DNA from 2 places in the Pseudomonas sp. S2_F07 genome. Region 2 is predicted to be linked to the other one. Evidence: riboswitches for the same ligand, from Rfam matches in the RefSeq annotation. Region 2 holds a riboswitch; the other holds the start of a gene.
The links. Region 2 has a riboswitch for cobalamin ahead of cobO (cob(I)yrinic acid a,c-diamide adenosyltransferase). Riboswitches for the same ligand answer to the same signal wherever they lie in the genome.
Positions count from the first base shown of each region.

Region 1: linked by a shared signal. The riboswitch ahead of cobW (cobalamin biosynthesis protein CobW) and the one ahead of cobO (cob(I)yrinic acid a,c-diamide adenosyltransferase) in region 2 are both predicted to bind cobalamin.

Region 1 is NZ_CP162758.1:375,157-378,555, reverse strand. It holds gene cobN (cobaltochelatase subunit CobN) at 1-549, opposite strand, end outside; gene cobW (cobalamin biosynthesis protein CobW) at 553-1,623, opposite strand; cobalamin riboswitch at 1,727-1,939, opposite strand; cobalamin riboswitch at 2,134-2,359, shown strand; gene AB4O40_RS01625 (CbtB domain-containing protein) at 2,481-2,672, shown strand; gene AB4O40_RS01620 (CbtA family protein) at 2,684-3,391, shown strand; gene AB4O40_RS01615 (cobalamin biosynthesis protein) at 3,388-3,399, shown strand, end outside.
Region 2 is NZ_CP162758.1:5,687,873-5,691,271, forward strand. It holds gene AB4O40_RS25820 (PQQ-dependent sugar dehydrogenase) at 1-199, opposite strand, end outside; gene AB4O40_RS25825 (hypothetical protein) at 266-850, opposite strand; cobalamin riboswitch at 1,004-1,236, shown strand; gene cobO (cob(I)yrinic acid a,c-diamide adenosyltransferase) at 1,320-1,931, shown strand; gene AB4O40_RS25835 (cobyrinate a,c-diamide synthase) at 1,928-3,343, shown strand; gene bluB (5,6-dimethylbenzimidazole synthase) at 3,340-3,399, shown strand, end outside.

The DNA of each region.
Region 1 (3,399 bases), 1.0 Mb from region 2:
TTTGTGCGGATGGTAGATCGCCGTGCGCGGCAGGGTTTGCGGCTCGCCCCAGGTGTAATCACGGGCCAGCCAGCGGTTGGCCAGGCAGCGGAAGAAATCCAGGGCGTTGCCCATGCCGCCCTGGCGCAGAAACTGCCAGAGCCGGTCGCGATCCTCGGCACCGACGGTGCTCAGGTCACTGAGCTCCGGGTCCGGACGATCATCACCCGGCACCAGAATCACCTGCACACCACGCTGCGACAGTTCGACCAGGCGCTCGATGCCGTAACGCCAATAGGCGATGCCGCCGTGCAGCGAAATCAGGATCACCCTGGCGTGACGCAGCACTTCATCGACGTACAAATCGACCGAGGCATGGTTCTGCACCTGCATCGGGTTGGCCAAGCGTACGCTCGGGTAATCGTCGGGCAATTGCTGCGCCGCTTCGGCGAGCAGCGCCAGGCTGGAATCGCCGCTGCACAGGACCACCAGTTCGGCGGGGGTTTGTCCAAGGTCGGCAATGTTGTCATCCGACACGAAACCGCCGGGCTGGGTCCTGAGCAGGTGCATGGCTTACACGCTGAGCGCGGCGCGCAATTGCGCTTCGAGTACAGTGGCGTCCAGTTCCTGGCCGATCAGCACCAGGCGGGTGACGCGCGCTTCTTCGGCGCCCCACTGGCGGTCGAAATGCTTGTCGAAACGCGTGCCCACGCCCTGGATCAGCAGGCGCATCGGCTTGTTCGGAATCGCCGCAAAACCCTTGACCCGCAGGATGCCGTGCTGGACCACCAACTGGGTCAGCGCGTCCAGCAGCAGGCTTTCGTCGGCTTGCGGCAGTTCGATGGAGATCGAATCGAAGGCGTCGTGATCGTGGTCGTCATGATCATCGTCTCCATCGTGATGATGGTCGTGGTGACTGTGACGGCTGTCGATGTGTTCTTCGGAGCCGGCTCCCAGGCCGATCAGCACGTCCAGCGGCAGGCGACCACTGCTGGCTTCGATGATTTTCACCGCCGGCGGCAATTCCTCGGCGACTTCCAGACGCACGCGGGCCAGGTCCGCCGGATTGATGAGGTCGGCTTTGTTGAGGATCACCAGGTCAGCGCTGGCCAGTTGGTCGGCGAACAGTTCGTGCAGCGGCGATTCGTGGTCCAGGTTCGGGTCGAGCTTGCGCTGGGCGTCGACCTGATCCGGGAACGCGGCGAAGGTGCCGGCGGCAACGGCCGGGCTGTCGACCACGGTGATCACCGCATCCACCGTGCAGGCACTGCGGATTTCCGGCCACTGGAAGGCCTGCACCAGCGGCTTTGGCAGCGCCAGACCGGACGTTTCGATGAGAATGTGGTCCAGATCGCCGCGACGGGCCACCAGTTCACGCATCACCGGGAAGAATTCTTCCTGGACGGTGCAGCACAGGCAGCCGTTGGCCAGCTCATAGACACGGCCGTTGGCTTCTTCTTCGGTGCAACCGATGGAGCACTGCTTGAGGATTTCACCGTCGATGCCCAGCTCGCCAAATTCGTTGACGATCACTGCGATGCGGCGACCCTGGGCGTTGTCGAGCATGTGCCGCAGCAGCGTGGTCTTGCCCGAGCCGAGAAAGCCGGTAACGATGGTGACGGGGAGTTTGGCCAGTGTTTTCATCGGATGCCCTATGGCTAATGTGGCGGGCATACGGGACGACAACCGGCAACGCGGACACGCGTGCCTGAAGAGTTCGCCACCGGATCACCCCGCCCGGTTGAAAGTGAGAATCTGTGACGAGGCAGGTCTCCTGGCTGACGGTGTGCCGGCCTTGAGCCTGGCATTCGCTGCGCCTTCCCGCCGGCCTCATGGATTGAGCCTGCAGTGGCGTGGCAACGAACATCACCGTTCACAGTTGCGGGGGCAGCCGCGGCATCGACCGCGTTCCCTTCTTAGCTTCGGCAAATGCCGAAGAACCTCGAAAGCGCAAGGCTACGCATGGTGGGAAGACCGGTCAATCACTGTAGGAGCTGCCGAAGGCTGCGATCCTTTGATTTCCCTTTTAAAAACAAGATCAAAAGATCGTCCGAACGCGGCCCGAGCCTTCGGCAGCTCCTACAAAGAGCCGAGCATCATTCAGTCTCAAGTGAGAACCCTTGCCAATTGACGCCCAACCCCCGCCCATGCTCTCCTACACGCCTTGTTACGGGTGCCCTTCACAGGGTGAAACGGGAAACCGGTGAATCATGTGCTTTACTCTTAAGCCATGTCAGTCCGGTGCTGCCCCCGCAACGGTAAGCGAGCGAAGCGTCAGATCCACTGTGCCACTGCGGCATGGGAAGGTGACGTTTTCAGGTTCAGGCGCAAGCCTTCGCCCCTCGTGAGCCCGGAGACCGGCCCGCAACACAAAGTGACCAGTACGGTCACTGAACCAACAAACCCGCGGTGGGCGGGCGCTGTTCGAAACCTTGCGCGCCTGGTCGCGCGGGTTTTTGCATGCGCTCTTATTCCCCGCTGACAGACCAGAGGGAAACGCCATGTCGATCATCAGCAGCGCCGAACACACAGCCGCGAGCACCACCTCAACCCTGACCCAACGTCTGACCGTTGCCGTCTGCGCGTCGATCCTGGGCGCGTGCCTTGTGTATTTTGCCGGTTTCTCGCACATCGAAGCGGTGCACAATGCCGCCCACGATACCCGCCACAGCTCCGCGTTTCCGTGCCATTGAGAGCTGTCGACATGATCAAGCGTATTGCGCAAACCGCAGGTTTCACCGGGTTGCTGGCCGCCCTGTTGCTGACGCTGCTGCAAAGCTTCTGGGTCGCCCCGCTGATTTTGCAGGCCGAGACCTACGAAAAATCCGAACCGGCCGCTGTTGAAGTGCATGAACACGCCGACGGTGCGATGGCTGCCCACACCCACGATGCACAAGCCTGGGAGCCGGAAGATGGCTGGCAGCGCGTGCTGTCGACCACCGGTGGCAACCTGGTGGTGGCCGTCGGTTTCGCCCTGATGCTGGCCGGTCTGTACACCTTGCGTGCGCCGACCAAAACCTCGCAGGGCCTGCTCTGGGGCCTGGCCGGTTACGCGACCTTCGTGCTCGCGCCGACCCTCGGCCTGCCGCCTGAATTGCCAGGCACTGCCGCGGCCGACCTGGCACAACGGCAACTGTGGTGGATCGGTACCGCCGCCTCCACCGCCGTCGGTATCGCGCTGATCGTGTTCAGCCGTCACTGGCTGATGAAAGTCCTCGGTGCGGCGATCCTCGCCGTTCCCCATGTGATTGGCGCACCGCAACCGCAAGTGCATTCGATGCTCGCTCCAGAGGCGCTGGAAACCCAGTTCAAAATCGCTTCGCAACTGACCAACGTGGCGTTCTGGCTGGCCCTGGGCCTGATCAGCGCCTGGTTGTTCCGTCGCAAAAGCGATGGTCAATACCACGCATGACGGATATC
Region 2 (3,399 bases):
CCGTGGCGGCGATGGGTTTCGCACCCTGTGGCCAGCCGATGGCCGGGGCGATGTTCACGGTCGGAACCAGTGTCTTGTTGGGTTCTGGTAGTCGGGGTGATGGGCCGGTGCCATCGGAGACTTGCAGGCGGGAGGTCTCGCCACAAGCGGCGAGCCCTCCGCAGAGCGCGATAACGAGAGCGAGCGGGGGCGTGCGCATGCTGGTCTTCCCTATGAATGCCTTGTTCTAATCATAGAGAAGCATTGTTGTGCGATGGTTCAACCCTCAGCCGCGAGCCTCCTTGAACAGCACCGCAATGCCGGGGTGATAGTTGCCGGCTTCGTTGCGCAACTTGCGATAGGCATAAGGGAAATACCAGGCGACAGCGCAGCTGTGTTCCTTTTGCAGGTCGTCGACCATGTCCTGGAGTTCTTCCGGCGTGGCGCCCTGCTGGGCTTTTTGCGGGGCGACGAACAGGCAGCCGAGTTTCAGGTCGCTGGCGTGGCTCAGGCGCTTCGCATCGCTGGCGATATCGAGCAGGGCCTGGGACAGGTTGAGGCTGTTGACCCGTGGCCAGCGCTGGCTGGTCTGGATGTAGGCGCGGGTTTCGGAGGAGGCCAGGAGCAGGTCGGCGCGGCTGTTGCGTTCGCCTTCTTCTGTCTGCTTGCGGGTGGGCGTCTGTTGCAGCGTGACCATCTCGGCCATCCAGGCGGCGGCGGACAGCAGTCCGAGATTGGCCTTTTCGTCGTGCCAGTACGGTGTGTCGCCATCGCCGCGGACGGCGTTGTAACGGTCGATGCATTCGAACCAGTGTTCGAGCACCGGACGCAGGAATTCCAGCTTTGGATTACTGATGATCATGCCTTGCATGGGCTCACCCTTGTTGTTGTGTTGTGAGGTTGTGGCTCTTTGATATCACTGCTGGGAGCGTGGCACAAGATTGACGTCAGTTTATTGATTGATGGCAGTTATTCGGCCGATGGCCTCCCGGCTTTAATTGACGCTCCACCCCCAACCCTCTAACCTTCGCGGCTTGTTTCAGGTGCTCTGTGGCTTGGGTCGACAGAGTGAAACAGGGAAGCCGGTGAGTGGGTCCTTCTGTTGGTCGAAGGCCCGCAATTCCGGCGCTGCCCCCGCAACGGTAAATGAGTGAAAACTGTGTGTGATGCCACTGTGTCGAATCGATGCGGGAAGGCGCACAGTCCGGCCCCGCGCCACTCATGAGCCCGGAGACCGGCCTGATTCATCCAGCGGCATCACGGTGGGCGATGCCAGGCTTTGTTGCCTTCTATTCTTGTGCCTGCCCGCCGTTATTCCTGCCTCAACGGAGAGCTCCCCCATGACTGATACCCCCGATCGTGACGAACGCCACCTGGCGCGCATGCAGCGCAAAAAAGCCGTGATCGACGAGCGCATCGCCAATTCCCCGAACGAGTGTGGCCTGCTGCTGGTGCTGACCGGCAACGGCAAGGGCAAGAGCAGTTCGGCTTTCGGCATGCTTGCCCGCGCCATGGGGCACGGCATGCAATGCGGCGTGGTGCAATTCATCAAGGGCCGCAACAGCACGGGCGAAGAGTTGTTCTTCCGGCGCTTTCCCGAGCAGGTGCGCTTTCATGTGATGGGCGAAGGCTTTACCTGGGAAACCCAGGATCGCCAGCGCGACATCGCCGCCGCCGAAGCCGCCTGGTCGGTGTCGCAGCAATTGCTGCGCGATCCGTCCATCGGCCTGGTGGTGCTCGATGAGCTGAACATCGCCCTCAAGCACGGCTACCTCGATCTCGATCAAGTGCTCAGTGATTTGCAGGCCCGACCACCGATGCAACACGTGGTGGTCACCGGTCGCGCCGCGAAGCCGGAAATGATCGAAATGGCCGACACCGTCACCGAAATGGGCGTGATCAAGCACGCCTTTCAGGCCGGGATCAAAGCGCAGAAAGGCGTCGAGTTGTGAGTCAGCCTCGACACTGTCCGGCAGTACTGATTGCCGCGCCGGCCTCTGGCCAGGGCAAGACCACCGTCACCGCGGCACTGGCCCGATTGCATCGCAATCAGGGGCGCAAGGTCCGTGTGTTCAAGTGCGGCCCCGACTTTCTCGATCCGATGATCCTCGAACGCGCCAGCGGTGCGCCGGTGTATCAGCTGGACATGTGGATGGTCGGCGAGCAGGAGAGTCGCCGGTTGCTGTGGGAAGCCGCCGCTGAAGCCGACCTGATCCTGATCGAAGGCGTCATGGGGCTGTTCGACGGTACGCCGTCGAGCGCCGACCTGGCGCGGCATTTCGGTGTGCCGGTGCTGGGGGTGATCGATGGCACCGCCATGGCCCAGACCTTTGGCGCATTGGCCCTGGGGCTGGCGCGTTATCAGCCGGACTTGCCGTTCGCCGGCGTGCTGGCCAATCGTGTCGGCACGCTGCGCCACGCGCAACTGCTCGAAGGTAGCCTGACTGAAGGTTTGCGCTGGTACGGCGCGCTGTCCCGGGAAACCGGGATCGAATTGCCGAGCCGGCACCTGGGGCTGGTGCAGGCCAGTGAGCTGAACGATCTTGATCTGCGTCTGGATGCGGCCGCCGATGCCCTGGCCAGCAGTTGCGAGGTCGCGCTGCCGCCGGCGGTCGAGTTCGCTGCTCCTGATGTCATTGCGGCCGAACCGCTGCTCGCTGGTGTGCGCATTGCCGTCGCCCGGGATGAAGCCTTTGCGTTCACCTACGGCGCGAGCCTGGATCTGCTGCGGGCGATGGGCGCCGAGTTGTCGTTCTTCTCGCCGATCCGCGACCGAGTGTTGCCGGAGGCGGACAGCCTGTATCTGCCGGGTGGTTACCCGGAACTGCACCATGTTGCGCTGGCGCAAAACACCGCGATGCTCGACGCGATCCGCGCCCATCACCGAGCTGGCAAGCCTTTGCTCGCCGAGTGTGGCGGCATGCTGTACCTGCTCGATTCCCTGACCGATGTCGAGGGCACTCGCGCCGAACTGGTTGGCTTGCTGGCCGGTGATGCGGTCATGCAAAAGCGTCTGGCGGCGCTGGCGTTGCAGGCGGTGGAATTGCCGGAGGGTTCGCTGCGCGGGCACACCTATCACCATTCGCTGACCACCACTGAACTGACGCCGATTGCCCGTGGCTTGAGCCCTAACGGCGGGCGCGGAGCGGAGGCGGTCTACCGTGAAGGGCGGATGACAGCCTCTTATGTGCATTTTTATTTTCCGTCCAATCCCTCGGCGATTGCCGCGTTGTTTGCGCCGGACCTTGAAGCTGCCTTCGCGAGCAAGTCGAATCGTCGCACCGCCGCTCCCACAGGGGATTGCGTTTCTTCAGGCCGGTCACCTTCAAATGTGGGAGCGGGCTTGCTCGCGAAGAGGCCATGAGCGACAACGCATTCTCTGAAGCCGAACGCGCGGCGGTCTATCGTGCCATCGCCGAG